Regions from separate parts of the Clostridium tanneri genome, predicted to be linked through region 1. Evidence: riboswitches for the same ligand, from Rfam matches in the RefSeq annotation. Region 1 holds a riboswitch; each other region holds the start of a gene.
What was found. A riboswitch is a leader RNA that binds a small molecule or an ion and turns the genes downstream of it on or off. The one in region 1 is predicted to bind cyclic di-GMP.

Region 1 (5,352 bases):
CTGGATCCCAAGGTGCCAGCACCTTATAAACATTAACCTGTCGTTTATCATAGTTTGATATTGCCAAGTTTAAGTTTAGATAAGCTCCTACTACTAAGTCACCGGACGTTAACTTATCTGTTGGCAGTGTAAACCTAATAAAGCTTCTTGTGACACCAAAATCATTAAATTTTCCTACTCTTAGAGCAACACTTTTTCCATAGTTTGAATTTGAGTAGTTTGAGGAGATATAGCTATCAAAAATACTTTTAGCTTCCTGTGGTGTTGAAATTGTTGGATCTATAATAATAGGATATTTTCTATTAGCATCCTTTAACCATTGGTTGTTCGGAATCCATGATAAATTATAGCCCTTTTTATCTTCAATAAGAGTTACCTTAATATCCTCACTTGTTTCTCCATTTCCATCATACATAAAGGGTGGATCAATCTTAAATACAACTATTGATGTGTCCTTATCATCATAAAATACTATTGAATAGTCTTGCTGAATTTTTGGCACCAAATTTTTTACATTCAAATTAAAAGTAAATACAGGATTATCTACTTTGCTTTTGATTATTAAACTTTCTTTTAAATTATTTGCAATTATTGTGTATTGTAAATCTATATTGGGATACACATTTTGGAATTCTACTGTAGATGAGATGTTTTTTAGAGTTTGTTTATTTAGATTTTCAGTTTCAATGATTTTGTTGCTTTCATCTTGCTGTTGTCTGTATTTAACTTGTTTATCACTGCTTTTGTTTCTAGGTTGATGCTCGTTTTTAGATCTCAACTTTTCTTTACCTTTTACTTTACCATTAGAATTTGAAGCTTTATCAATTCCCCAAGATATTTCATATTTATCTTTTCTAATAGTCACTAATTTCTTATTTTTAACCTTTTTACCAATCTTAATTTTAATGTCATTTTCCCTATTTTCAAATACATCGTTATTTTCTTCGTCTTTACTATCTATTATTGAGTTATCTATATCTTTCCACTGCCCATCACTATAATAGTGAACATTTTCATTATAAATAACTGCTTCAAAGGTTAGATCTTCTTTTAAAAAGTGCTTAACATTCTTTTCTCTTTTTTCTTTAACTTCTCCCACTATTCTTTTCTTTTTTCTTTTAGGATTGATTATTTCAGGTTTTTTAGTTGATTCTGATAGATTAGAATTATTCTGCCTAAGTAGATTAGTCTTTTTATGTTTTCCCATAAAATCCTCCTAAATCAGCACTATTGTATCATCTTATGCTTCTTGAAGGGAATTTGTTACTTTCAATATTAGTTAACTTAGCTCGCTATAATTCTTATTTCTAATATCTTCTTATCCCATTATGTGATAATATTATTCTTACCATTCTATAAAATGGTTATAATATGAATAGATTTATATTTATAAAACATATAAAAACTACATTTTAGGCCTAACTAGAAAAATACCCAAAGGAGAGATAAAATATGAAGAAATTACAATTAACTAAAGTTGACTTAGACAAGGTAAAGGTAGGTACTCCTCAGCCTATAGTTAAGCAGCATATTCATGGTGGAACCTACGTTGGAGATAAGAAAGATGGCAAAATGGAAGGACAGGGAACCTACTATTATAAGGATGGCAGTAAATACGTAGGTCAATGGCACAACAACCAAATGAATGGTCAAGGTACTCTTACCTGGATATCTGGAGAGAAGTATATTGGAGAATGGAAAAATGATGAAAAGCATGGCTATGGAATATATACTTGGCCAGATGGTGAAAAATACATAGGTAACTGGGAAAATGGTGAAAAATCAGGAGAAGGCATTTACATCTGGTCTGATGGCGACACTTATGCAGGAAGCTGGAAAAATGATTTAAGACATGGTGAAGGAGTTCATACCTGGCCAGACGGTGAAAAATACATAGGTCAATGGAAAGATGATAAAAAGGAAGGACAGGGTATGTTTGTCTGCGTTGATGGAGAAGTTATTGTAGGAGAATTTAGCGATGACAGGCTGGTAGAAAAATAAAATAGATTGTCAACTTACTAATAAGGGTAGTTAGGTTTGTGTAAATCACAACCTAACTACCCTTATTTTTACATAATTCATGTTTAATGACATGTATAACACACTTTAGACATAATTTAACAGGTATGTTGAGTTTTATGAAAATTATGGTATAATTAAAACTGTTATTAAAATAGTAGCTTAAACAAATAATAGTTAAACTAAACAAGGCAAACTTATCTAAAGATAAGGACGCAAAGCCATGAGTCTAAAGGATATTTTCCTATGATTGTCAGGTTGCTAGGTTAACGCTGTTTAAAAATCGTATTGCTTAGCATTGCTATTTTTTGTTTTTGCAGCAAGTTATTAGGAGGAGTTACTATGTATAAGAATGTACATATAGTTGGAGTTGGAGCATATCATCCCAACAAACAATTGGATAATCACTATTTTATCGAGCATTTTAAGAAATACCAACTTGAAGATCATGCTGCAGCGCTTATGTCCAAGTTAGGTAGAGAAGTTAGAACACTTGCCGATAATAATGAAACTAGTGTTACTATGGCAGTTAGAGCCTCTAATGAAGCTTTAGTTAATGCAGGATTATCTATATCTGATATTGATATGATTATCTCAGTTTCAGACACCCCTGAATATCTATCACCTTGTTGTGCTCTTTTAATCAAAAATCAGCTTAAAGCAGAGAATGTTTCGTCAGTCTTCGATGTTAACTCTAATTGCATAGGTATGATAACCGGTATGGACATAGCCGCTAGATATCTTAAAACTGACAAAAAATACAAAAGAATATTAGTTGTTGGCTCATTACTAATTAGCAAACTAGCTAGAGAAGATGACATGGTTGCCTTTGGCTGTTCTGCTGACGGCGCAGCTGCATTAGTGCTTGAAGCAAAAGAGGAAGAAGAAGAAAGAGGAATTTTAGGTTCTAGAATGTTTACAGATGATTCCTACTATTGGTCTATAACTATGCCAGGATGCGGTATGTCAAATATTCCCAACAGCTGTATTGATTCTGAAGACAAAAAGATGTTTTGGAAACCCTTTGATTTTAGTTTTCTTTCGGAAAAATGGAGTGAAACAATTATAGAACTTTTACAAGATCATGGATACAAACCAGAGAACGTTAACCATTATTTTATGTCACAATTTTCACGAGTAGATCTTGAGTTAACCTTAGACAAGCTTCATGCCGATATAAGTAAAGCAACCTTCATTGGAAACAAATATGGATATACTGGGTGTACAAGCCCTATTATGGCTTTAGATGACAGATTAAAATATAAAAAATTTGATAGAGATGATATAGTTATATTCTGCTCAGTAGCCTCTGGATATAGTATAGGAACTCTATTGTACAAATGGTAGTAATTTCAAGGAGTTGAATAATAATATGCAAATTGATTCAAACACTATAGTTAAATATCAAGAGCAAACATTAAAATTCGTCATAGTTATCTACTCTATAAGTGCATTAATAGCAGGATCAATGTTTGCTATAATGAAGCTATTAGGTTTATATAATGAAGTTAGTTGGACTTATTTAATCACACTATTTTTTCTAGGTATTCTTGAAATAGTTGTTCTCACTGTTATGTATAAGCAAGCAATTGCAGATAAAAAGCTTAACAATAAAGTCTTTAAAAACTTAAAAATGGTTATACTTGCTGCTTCTTATATAAATTACATATATATGGGTTTCATAATTCCATCTAGAGAACTTTGGGTAACAGTGTTTTATTTTATCATACTAGGTTCCCTATTTTTAGATAATAAGATGAATATAATTTCCATTATATTAAGTGTTATCTCAGAAATTATATTGTTCACTACAAACCCTTATACATTGCCAGATCAGTTCTTTTTAAGAGAGTTGATTCTTAGAATAATCTCTATATTCCTAGTTTCCTTTGCTATTATAGCTTTTACATCTTTTTCATCTAGACTACTAAATTCTATTGAAAAAAGCGAAGAGGAACTAAAGAATAATAACGAAAATATACGTAATTTATTTAATAAAACTGCCGAGTTTGCTAAATGCTTATTAAGCTCAAGTGAAACATTAGCTGCTATAGCTACGGAAGAGAGCAAATCTATGGAGGAAATATCAAACACTACTCAAACAATTTCTGAAGATGCAGATAAGCTGCTAAATAACTCTACTGAAAATACTAGAGTACTCAATGAACTTTTAAACGCAAACGAATCTATCTCAATTAAAGCTAAGGATACTGAAAGTAATTCTACAAATCTCATTCATTTATCTAATCAAAATGAAGAGGCATTAACTGAAACTCTAAATATTATAAGCAGCATAAAAGATAGTGTAGAAAATACCTTTGATGCTACAAAGATACTAGAAGAAAAATCTCAACAAATCGATGATATACTCTTTATAATAAGAGAAATATCTGAACAAACTAATCTTCTTGCGTTAAATGCATCAATTGAGGCCGCAAGAGCAGGCCAGCTTGGAAAAGGTTTTGCAGTTGTTGCAGATGAAATCAGAATTCTTGCTGAAAATACAAGGAATTCCCTAAACGATGTAGCTCTAATTACTAATGAATTTAAAGAAAGAGTTATTCAAGTAGAGCATCTCATGACTGAGAATACTGAAAAGATAAACAATGGAGATGCTATTATAAACAATGCTGTTGACAACATTAGGATTATGCTAACTGGGTTAAAGGATTCTGGAAAAAATATAAAAGAAATAAGTAAGTTAACTAATACTCTTCTATTAGAAACTGAAAATGTTGTTACTTTTAATTGCAATATTTCTGACACCACAAAGGAAGCTATAAATAATTTTAATTTAGTTAGCAAGTCTATAAGCCAAAACCTAGCTGTAAGCGAGGAGTTAACCAGCAGTGCCGAGAGTTTAAAAAATATTGCTGTTGAAATGAATAAATTAATTTCCTAAAATAGTAATTTTGTAAACATACCTCTTGTAATTTTTTAACTCTTATTTTTATCAATAGATAGAAGTGTAAAATATAATTAACCATGAAAAAGTCTCCTGTAATTGACTTTATCCCAAGTCTGACTACAGGAGATTACTTTTATACTTTAAGCTGTAACAGTATAGTTACTTATGTTCAGATAACTGTACTCCGCCCACACCTACATTATCAGCATCATACTCATCAATAAGTACAACAAAAGCTTGTTTAGGTATATTAGTTATATCACTTAATGTTTCTGAAACCCTTTCTATTACTTCCTTTTTCTTTTCCTTAGTAAGTTTTGATATTCCTACTTTTACAACTGGCATAATATCACTCCTTAGTATATTTAGTGCAATAATCACTACACCAATTTATTTTTTCTATCTATTTATGTTGTAGATATTCT
Region 2 (5,352 bases), on a different contig from region 1:
TAGATAAGAAATTTGGTTCACCACTTATAACAAATGATGGTGTTACTATAGCAAGAGAAATAGAATTAGAAGATCCATATGAAAATATGGGAGCACAATTAGTTAAAGAAGTTGCTACTAAAACAAATGATGTAGCAGGAGATGGAACAACTACAGCTACATTACTTGCTCAAGCAATTATAAGAGAAGGCTTAAAGAATGTTACAGCTGGTACTAACCCAATGCTTATAAGACAAGGTATAAGAATGGCTGTAGATAAAGCAGTAGAAGAAATAAAGAAAAATTCAAGACCTGTTGAAGGAAAAGAAGACATAGCAAGAGTTGCTGCTATATCCGCTGCTGATGAGGAAATTGGTAAACTTATAGCAGACGCTATGGAAAAGGTAGGTAACGAAGGTGTTATCACTGTTGAAGAATCAAAGTCTATGGGAACTGAATTAGATGTAGTTGAAGGTATGCAGTTCGATAGAGGATATGTAAGTCCATACATGGTAACTGATACAGAAAAAATGGAAGCTGTATTAGATGATGCGTATATCTTAATTACAGACAAGAAGATATCAAATATCCAAGATATATTACCAGTACTTGAGCAGATTGTTCAACAAGGAAGAAAGTTATTAATAATTGCTGAAGATGTAGAAGGAGAAGCATTACCTACTTTAGTTCTTAACAAATTAAGAGGAACATTTACTTGTGTAGCAGTAAAAGCTCCAGGCTTCGGTGACAGAAGAAAAGATATGCTTCAAGACATAGCTATACTTACTGGCGGAGAAGTAATTTCAGAAGAATTAGGAAGAGAATTAAAAGAAACTACTCTAGAAATGCTTGGAAGAGCTGAATCTGTTAAAGTTTCAAAAGAGAATACTGTAATTGTAAATGGAAGAGGCGACAAGAACGAAATCCATAACAGAGTAGCTCAAATAAAGAGACAAATAGAAGAAACTACTTCAGAATTTGATAGAGAAAAATTACAAGAAAGACTTGCTAAATTAGCAGGTGGAGTAGCTGTAATTAAAGTTGGTGCTGCAACTGAAACTGAATTAAAAGAAAGAAAGTTAAGAATAGAAGATGCTCTAGCAGCTACAAAAGCAGCTGTTGAAGAAGGAATAGTTGCAGGTGGTGGAACAGCTTACGTTAACGCAATCCCACAGGTTGCTGAGTTAACTTCTGATGTTATAGATATCAAAGTTGGTATAGACATAATCAGAAAAGCTCTAGAAGAACCAGTAAGACAGATAGCTACAAATGCTGGTGTTGAAGGTTCAGTAATAATTGATAAAGTTAGAAACAGCGAAGTTGGAATGGGATACGATGCTTTACATGATAAGTATGTAAACATGTTAAAGGTTGGTATCGTTGACCCAACTAAGGTTACAAGATCAGCACTTCAAAATGCTGCATCAGTAGCTGCAACATTCTTAACTACTGAAGCTGCAGTAGTTGATATCCCAGAAAAGAATGCTGCACCAATGCCAGGTGCTCCAGGAATGGATATGGGCGGAATGTACTAAGATTATAATTAAAACGTCATGTGCTTATGCATGTGGCGTTTTTTTATTGTAACTAGGGCGATGGTTGTGGATATATATTACAATGTTGGTAAATTTATATTGAATAAATTTAGGTGAGGTGATAAAATTAAATCAATAAAATAAATAGTTAAGGGAAACTGTGAAGTACATGCTTTATTTGGGCATCTTGGATGTATGGAGTTAGTGATGCAACCACCCCTATATTCGTAAATGTGTTTATGGATATAGGGGTTTATTTTAACCTAAATATAGTGATTTTTGTAATTATTTTTATAGACATGCCTTCTTTAGTAGTTGTTGCGAATATAATAATACAATACATGTAATAATCTACCTTTAAGAATTGATACTAATTCACAACAAGGCGAACTTGATTCATATCTAACATCTATGATTTTGTATATGTCAACATAGTGTAAAATTTTCAATGAGTAATAACTAATGGATAAAAGATATTTGACCATAATTATTTTACCAAGAGGTTAACTAGAAAATAGAGATTTTAGTAGTAAAATCTTTATTACATAAATAGTTTTTTTGAAAGGAAGGGGTTTTATTGAAAATTAAACAAGCTGTAAAAAAAGGTTTTACATTAGTAGAATTGTTAGTAGTTATAGCAATAATAGCAATACTAGCAGCAGTGGTAGCACCAAATGCCTTTAAAGCAATTGAAAAGAGTAAGGTATCGGCAGCGGAGTCAGACTTTAAGGCGGTTAAGACAGCGGCATTGAGCTATTATTCAGATACTGGTAAGTGGCCAGGTGATGAGGCTGATGAAGATGGATTCGTAAAAGATGACTCCAAAGAAGGTTGGAATGGTCCTTATATGGAGAAGTGGAAGAGTAAAAATCCATGGGGCGGAGATTATGAATTCGTTGAAGGTGTGGATGCAACTGGATTTGGATTAACTGCCAGCACAAAAGCACTAAAATTAGAAGATGTAAACAGTAAAGCTATAGAAAAGTTAGAAACTGATCTAGATGGAGGAACATCGGATGCTGATTCAGGTATTGTAAGATCATCATCAACTACGGTTTATTTAGTTATTTCTGAACAATAAAATTAAGAATAAATTTTAGATTCCAAGTAAGTGCAAGAGTTAAGAGAGGAACTATGAAAATTAAAATGTATAAGAAAAATGGTGAGGCATTATTGCTTTTAATAAAGGGCAGTGATTACGGGTTTTAAATCTTAAAGTGTAATAATGTAGTTACCAAACAGAAAATACAGGAAAAGCTTTAGGATTAAAGTACTTAACAATATATTTGTTAAAAATTAGTGCATTAATTTAAATGCACTAATTTTTGAATATAAGAATAAGAACAGTTTAAATTGGAGGGAATTATGTTAATGAGATTCAAACATAAAAAAGGATTTACCTTAGTGGAGTTACTAGTAGTAATTGCAATAATAGCAATACTAGCAGCAGTTGTAGCACCAAATGCTTTTAAGGCAATTGAAAAGAGCAAAGTTAGCAGATTAGTTGGAGACTGTAAAGCAGTAGAGGCAGCAACCTTGCACTACTATGGAGATACAGGACAATGGCCGCGCATAATTGGTACTGGACAAACAAATAAGGAAACTTACTTAAAAGCACCGAGTGAAAGTGGTATAACAGGAGTTAACGGTTGGAATGGACCTTATCTAGAGCGATGGCCTAAAAACCCATTTAATTCAGGAGGAGAAGAAAGCGAATTTAATTACCAGTTGGATTATAGAAAAATAGGTAGCAATAATAATAATTTAGTGCTAGAAATATCATTAAATGGAGTGAGTAATTCTAAAGGAATAGCTGACATGCTTGATAAAACAATAGACAACACTGATGGGGCATCAAAGGGTAAAATCCAATGGCAGGGATCAAATACTAGCTGGGTTACTTGGACTATCGTAGAGAATGCTGAAAATGTTAAGAGGGGTACAGGTGCTGGCTCAAATATGGCGGAAGGGCATGATTAATGCAATTTACTTATATCATAAAGTAACTATGTGGTCATTTACGTTAAAATGATTATATAGTTACTTTTATAGAAAAGGGGGCATAGTTATATGATTAAGAACAGGAAAAAAGGATTTACATTAATAGAAGTCATAATAGCTATGCTCTTAATCAGCATCACTGTACTTATCTTTTCCAATGTATCCTATGTGGGCATAAAATCATCTAACACCAGTGAACAAAAACTGAACTCCCTGATAATAGCACAGAATGAATTAGAGAAAATCAAAGCAAACAAAAATACATTAAGTGATTTAACAGATTTACAGGACTTTCTCAAGGATGAAGATTATATTTACTCAACAGGAGTATTCCATAAAAACTTAAAGAAAATAGATGAAAAGTATGCTGGAGAAGTCTCAGAAGGAATAAATTATGATTTGAAGCTGACTTTAAGTGAAAAGGCAGAGGACCTTATAGATATAAAGATTGAAGTTAAGCCTCAAGATAACAATTCACTAAAACTAGGTACAACTTTATACCTTGGAAAATAAAAAATTAATAGTTATAGAGGATTATGCCTATGTATAACGTAAATAAGATTAAAAAAGGAAGTGCTCTTTTTATAGCAATGCTGGCAGGGCTAATTTTGATATCACTAAGTGGAATACTATTGACTTCAATGAATAATGAAATTAGAACTAGAAGGGCATCAGAAGAAAGGCAATCTGCCAAGTATCTTGCAGAAGCGGGAATAGAGCATGCTGTATATTTATATAATAAAAAAATTAGTGATATGAACAAAGAAGACAAATACGAGGAAATAAGTTATTTTGATAGTAGAGAAGTAAGCAGTAACTTGTTAAGCATAAATGATATAGGAAAGTATAGTTTTAGTTATCAGCTAGACAATACATCACAGAAAAAAAGGGGAGTTATCAAATCTACAGGAACTACCACAAAAGGAACCCAATATGGATTAAAAGCTATTATTAATATAGAAACAGGAAAAATTGAAAGTTGGCAGGAGGATAAATGAGAAGGTATAAAAAAGGGTTTACTTTAGTGGAATTAATGATATCTGTAGCCATACTGGGAGTGATTGTTGCTATAACCTACGATGTTATTAATTCATCTAACACATTCTTTAGTAAACAAAATAGCAATATCAAGAATAATGAAGATATTAGAGTGGTAAATACATGGTTAAGTAGGGATCTTCAGTCTTCAAGTAGTTTTATTGATAATAGTCTCAGCGATGATGCTAAAAAGGGGAAAGCACCTATTTATGAAATTGGCGATATAAAGTATTATAAAATCAACACCGGAAAAATAAATGATGATAACTTATATAGAATAGAGCGTCATTCTAATAAAGATGGAAAAATGGTTTTGATAGAAAATGTATCAGAAGAAGGATTTATTATATATCTTAACGAGTCTAATAAATTTTATGAAGTGACAGTAGCGTTAAAAGATAAGTTTAATACTGATAAAAAAAATAAGTTTATAGTCAGCACTATAAAAGATGTAGTTATTACTAAGCCAGAAATACCAGATCCGGAAATACCGGGTGAAGGTACAGAAAGCGAGATATTTATTGATACAAATGGTGATAGGAGATTTAATGGGGATGATTATAAGGTGGCTTCACCATATGATTCGAATGAGGATAAAAAGTATACAAATACGTCCTGGGAACTTGTAATTGGAAAGGATCTATCTAGAACTTATGGTAAGGATATAAGATTTATAGTAGAAGGAGGAATTTTTGTGAAAAAAGGAGTTACACTGACTACTAATAAATCAATATTATTACAGACAAAGAGCGAGATTAATTGTAACGGAGTTACTTTAGATTGTTATGGAAATGGAGGG
Region 3 (5,352 bases), on a different contig from region 1:
TGCTCAGCGGCACCTGCTATCTCCTGGGAAGAGGCACTTATCTCCTGAGTAGAAGATGATATTTCTTCTACAGAAGCTGAAATATTTCCTGAAGCACAAGACATACTCATAGTGTCTTCGATTATTCTTTCTTTTTCCCCATTAATAGCAACTATATTATTATGTATATTATTGATTTTAGGAAAAACCTCTTCTATGTAACTGATAACTGTTCTAATACTATCTGTAGAACTGTTAAGCTTTATTACCTGGTCATTGAGCCTGTCATTCATATTGTCTGATGTTTCAGCAATCAATTCCCCTTCATGTAAAACAACTTCAATTAAGGAAGTTATATTCTGTGATGAATTCTTAGATTGTTCTGCCAGCTTCCTTATTTCTTCTGCAACTATTGAGAATCCTCTACCGCTTTCTCCAGCTCTTGCAGCCTCAATAGCTGCATTTAAGGCAAGTAAATTAGTTTGATCTGCAATATCATTTATTATGTTAGTTATTTTGCTAATTTTATTTAAGTTTATAGCAAAGCCTTTTATTTTATCTCTTACATCATCAAAAGATAAATTTACCTCCTTGATTGATTGTTCAAAATTTACTAAATCCTTATTACTATCCTGAGCCTTATTATTTATAATTTCAACTTCAGAATTTAACATTTTCGCTAGTGACAAAATTTCATTAACCTTTGTCCCAAAGTTATCTAGTATAGTATTTATAGTTACCATTTGTTCCTTCTGAACACTTAGGTTTTTTACACCTTCATCAGTAGATTCAGCAACAGCTTCAGAAGCAACTGCCAGTTCTTTTGATACAGCAGATAAGCTTTCTGTCTGCTGCCTTACCCTATTTGAGCTTATTCCTATATCTTCAACAATTTTCTTAATATCCACCCTAACTTTGTTAATATATAAAGCTATATCTTCAAATTCATCTCCACTTTTAATATGCATAGGAGTTGTTAAATCTCCTTCGGACATTTTATCAAGTCCATACTTTATCTTTTCTACACTTAAGGATATCTTCTTTGATAAGCTAAAAACCATTAAGATAGTTAAGCTGCACATAACTAGAACTGTAATTATAAGACTTAGGTTCATGATCTTTTTAGTATATGTGTATAATGATACATCTATGTCTGCCCCCATTATGGCTATAATCTCACCTGAAGAATTTTTAATAGGTGCATATCCAGATATAAGTACACCATCGCTATCTTCTACAGGATTCTTTGAATAAGATACCTTTCCACCAAAGGCCTCTAACATTTCCTCCTCTAAGTTATACTTTTCTCCAATCTGGTCGCTTTCTTTAATATTTGCATCTACTAGCATATAGGCACTGCTATCATCTTTTCCCATAATATATAAAAACTTTATACCTGTATCATTTTTATAGGTTATTAGCGATTCCTTTAGCTCTTTATATTCCTTACTATCCATAGACTTATTTTCAATAAGCCTCCCTACCTTATCTCCATCAACAGAACTCACTGCTTTTTTAGCGTTCTCTGCTACATCCTCCTGTACCTTTGAAAATACATGCTGAAAGGTAAATAAATTAACTGTAAATAGTAAAATCATTGAAAAGATAAATATTAATCCTACCCTTTTTAGAATCTTTAATCCTAGTTTTCCCATACCCCTTATGATGCAGTTGTATACATCAATATTCCCCCCTTTTGAAAAATATATTTACACTAAAAAAGACCTGAATTATAAACAGACAACATCATAACTTCTGTTCAGTAAATACAGGTCGGTTGCACAACTAACTCAAAGCTTTCAAGGTACAAAATTATAGAAAGCTTTTTATTGTTTCCTTATAATTAAATTTAACTAATATAAGTCATAGATATATTATCATATAAAACTGTTACATTCAACATTTTTTGTAACTCTTTAGCTATGTTATATGAAAAAACTAGAAATTAATCCATGTAATTACATAAGATAAAATTTTATTCTCTTCTTATATTTCTAACATTTAGCCCCTTAACATGGTAGAAGTTTAAAATAGTATTTGTCATTTCCTTTGGAGTTTTTTCTGTGCCATCCTCCACCCATTTTTTCAGTGCAAACCACAATCCACCAGCGGAAAAATGATTAAAATAACTATTATTTGATACAAAAACTAAATTTTTAAATTTTTCATCTGTTGCCATAGAATTTAAGTATTTTAAATGTAACTCAAGCAGTATTTGATATACATTGTTATCTACAAGTTTTTTTACAAATTCTCTATTTTCATACCAGTATTCAAAATATGTAATAAGCAGATCATATAATGTTATATCATTTTTAGCTGAAATTGTGTTTATAAAATTATTGTAAAATCCATCAACATAGTATTCTAATATAGCTTCTTTTTTAGCAAAGTTTCTATAAACTGTTTGCCTAGTTAAATCTGCATTTTCCGCAATTTCTTTTAAAGTTATTTCACTATAGGGTTTTTTATCCATTAATTCAATTAATGACTTTACAATGAAACTTTTAGACCTTAAAGTTATAGGATTAACCTTTTCTTTCATTTGATTCATTTGTAACATTTCTCCTTATTTGTGTAACTTATTATATTTAATTGACTTCACACTTTATAGTATTATATTATAAGTATACAAGTGTTACAAGTGTATAACTTGTAACATTTATAACATTTTTTTGAGGTGGATTGTATGCATAAAATAGCTGTAGTAGTTGATAGTACTGCTGTAATTGACAAAGAAATAATTGAAAAAAATAGCAACTTATACTCAATACCATTACGTGTAATAGTTGACGGTAAAGATCTTAGAGACGGCTTAGATATAACTCCAAGTGAATTTTGCAGGAAAATGGAGGAATCCTTGGATCTACCAACTACTTCGCAACCCTCTGCTGGAGAAGTTTTTAAACTTTTAGATGAATTAGTAAAAAAGTACGATCATATTATATACATTACCATTAGCTCTAAGCTAAGTGGTACATTCCAAACAGGACTGTTTGCCAGGGCTCAAATTTCCGAGGATAAAATAACTGTTTTTGACTCCCTATTTACGGCAACTATTCAAAAGCAGATGGCCCTTGAGACTTTGGAGTTAATAAAAGAGGGAGCTAGTATTGAACATATTATTAAAAATCTTGAATACATCAGGTCAAACTCAAGAATACTGTTAGTGGTAGATGATTTAGCACATTTACATCGTACTGGAAGAATATCATTGTCTGCAGCCTCCTTTGGCAGAATGTTAAGTATAAAGCCAATTTTGTCCTTTGAGGAAGGCGAAATATTAGTAAGTCAAAAAGTAAGAACAATGAAAAAAGTATATAACAATTTAATTGAACAAATTAAAAATGAAAAGCTTACAAATAACTCGAAGATTATTCTAGCACATGCAAATGGATATGATTATGCCTTGGATTTAAAGGAAATGTTGATGGATATATATCCTGAACATGAAATTCTCATTGAAGAGCTATCACCTGTAATAAGTGTACATACAGGAACTAGAAGCATCGGTTTGTCCTGGATAAATAAGAGATAGAGTTGAATTTTATTAAAAAGTAGCTTCATGGTTAGCAAATACCATGAAGCTACTTTTATTTCTATTTAATCGCCTATTTTTAGCTATATAAATGATAAATTACTTTTTTCGTTTTTATTACTTTTTATTACTTTTTACCAATTTGTTAGAAATATTTTAATAAAAACTTTCATATTTTTGCAATTTTTGCTAATATATTTATATGACATATTAATGTTGTTAAACATATTGTTTAATTTTGTATTAAGGGGGATAAAATTTTGAACATGTTAGATTCTATGTTAAATATTATTTCAGTTCTTGAAGATATGTTTCAAGATGAAGATGCAATGCTTGTGGTATCAGACTTAGAGAAAATAGTATATTACAAAGCTGGAAAAACTGTAGACGCAGGACATGAGGGATTATCATTGAGACCTGGCGATGGCTTATATGAAGTTGTTCAGTCTAAGAAAACTTTAAGAGTCATCGTTCCAAAAGAACTATTTGGTACCCCATTTAAGGCCATTACCATACCCTTGTTTGATGAAAACAAACAAATAATAGGTGCTGCAGGAGTAGGTTGGGGTTTAGATAGTAGAGTTAAAATATATGAACAACTAAGTAATGTTGTTGATAGCTTGGCAAGTTCCATCGAACAAATATCAACAGGCATTAATGATATAACTACAAATGCACAAAACATAGCCTCCTCGCAGGAAGAAATGGTGTCTTCCGCTGAAGTGACAAGAAAAAGTGTAGATGAGACTTCTAAAATTACAGATTTTATAAGGAATATAGCTAATCAAACTAATCTTTTAGGACTTAATGCATCAATAGAAGCTTCAAGAGCTGGACAAGAAGGAAGAGGCTTTCAAGTAGTAGCTGGAGAAATACGAAAGCTTGCAGTAAATAGCAAAAATGCCGTAAACCAAATAGAGCAAGGCCTTAAAGATATGCAGCATTCTATAAATCTTATTATGGACACAATTGAAAAAAACGCCTCAACAACCCAGTCCCAGGCTGCTGCATCTGAGGAAATAAGTGCTTCTATTTACGATCTAAGAAGTCTATCAGAGGTCTTATTAAAGGTTACTAAACAGTTAGAAATTAAATGACTAAAAGAAGCCTCTTTTAAAAAGGCTTCTTTTAGTCATAACAACATCGTACTGCTATTTAAGTTAATAATATAGCTATTGTTTCCCTAATAGCCATGCAAAGCTATCCAATAATACATTTCACTCCTGAAGACTCTACAGCTTCCTTTAAAAGTTCCATTTTCTCCTTATTTGGTGAGTTTACATCTAAAATATCATATGTTAGTCCTAATTGTTCGTATTTTGCTACACCTAGCTTGTGATAAGGCAAAAGATTTATTCTATCTATGTTATTTTCAGCACAAAATCTGCTTATACTTATTATATTTTCCTTATCGTCATTTAAACCTGGTATTATGGGAACTCTGATTACTACAGGCTTTTGCTTGGATATTATGGAAATATTATTTAAAATGGGCTGGTTACTAACCCCTGTAAGCTTCTTATGCTTATCTTCATTCATATGCTTTATATCTGTTAAGAATAAGTCTGTAACAGGTATAAACTTATTAACTGTATCCACAGTGGTAAACATTGCACTTTCAACAGCAGTATTTATATATTCTTCCTTGCATGCTTTTAAGAGACTAACTGCAAATTCTGGCTGGTAGGTAGGATCTCCTCCTGAAAGTGTTACTCCACCCTTTCTCTTATAATAAGCACTATCTCTTTTTATAACCTTCATAACCTCATCTACAGTCATAGTCTTTCCACTGAGCTTTAATGCATCATTTAAGCACATATCTGTACATTTTAAAT

Region 2: it holds a riboswitch for cyclic di-GMP, as region 1 does, so the genes downstream of both, P8V03_RS16425 (type II secretion system protein GspG) here and P8V03_RS06525 (ketoacyl-ACP synthase III) in region 1, are expected to answer to the same signal.
Region 3: it holds a riboswitch for cyclic di-GMP, as region 1 does, so the genes downstream of both, P8V03_RS11390 (methyl-accepting chemotaxis protein) here and P8V03_RS06525 (ketoacyl-ACP synthase III) in region 1, are expected to answer to the same signal.

Annotation. Positions count from the first base shown of each region.
Region 1 covers NZ_JARUJP010000006.1:480-5,831, forward strand. Annotated here, with positions in the region: partial or broken gene P8V03_RS06515 (DNRLRE domain-containing protein) at 1-1,207, opposite strand, end outside; gene P8V03_RS06520 (MORN repeat-containing protein) at 1,453-2,001, shown strand; cyclic di-GMP riboswitch class I at 2,200-2,285, shown strand; gene P8V03_RS06525 (ketoacyl-ACP synthase III) at 2,362-3,366, shown strand; gene P8V03_RS06530 (methyl-accepting chemotaxis protein) at 3,392-4,921, shown strand; gene dmpI (4-oxalocrotonate tautomerase DmpI) at 5,087-5,272, opposite strand.
Region 2 covers NZ_JARUJP010000027.1:5,842-11,193, forward strand. Annotated here, with positions in the region: gene groL (chaperonin GroEL) at 1-1,514, shown strand, start outside; cyclic di-GMP riboswitch class II at 1,659-1,742, shown strand; gene P8V03_RS16425 (type II secretion system protein GspG) at 2,092-2,595, shown strand; gene P8V03_RS16430 (prepilin-type N-terminal cleavage/methylation domain-containing protein) at 2,886-3,494, shown strand; gene P8V03_RS16435 (type IV pilus modification PilV family protein) at 3,585-4,028, shown strand; gene P8V03_RS16440 (hypothetical protein) at 4,058-4,513, shown strand; gene P8V03_RS16445 (prepilin-type N-terminal cleavage/methylation domain-containing protein) at 4,510-5,352, shown strand, end outside.
Region 3 covers NZ_JARUJP010000012.1:56,679-62,030, reverse strand. Annotated here, with positions in the region: gene P8V03_RS11390 (methyl-accepting chemotaxis protein) at 1-1,634, opposite strand, end outside; cyclic di-GMP riboswitch class II at 1,743-1,825, opposite strand; gene P8V03_RS11385 (TetR/AcrR family transcriptional regulator) at 1,955-2,533, opposite strand; gene P8V03_RS11380 (DegV family protein) at 2,669-3,517, shown strand; gene P8V03_RS11375 (methyl-accepting chemotaxis protein) at 3,784-4,614, shown strand; gene P8V03_RS11370 (indoleacetate decarboxylase activase) at 4,718-5,352, opposite strand, start outside.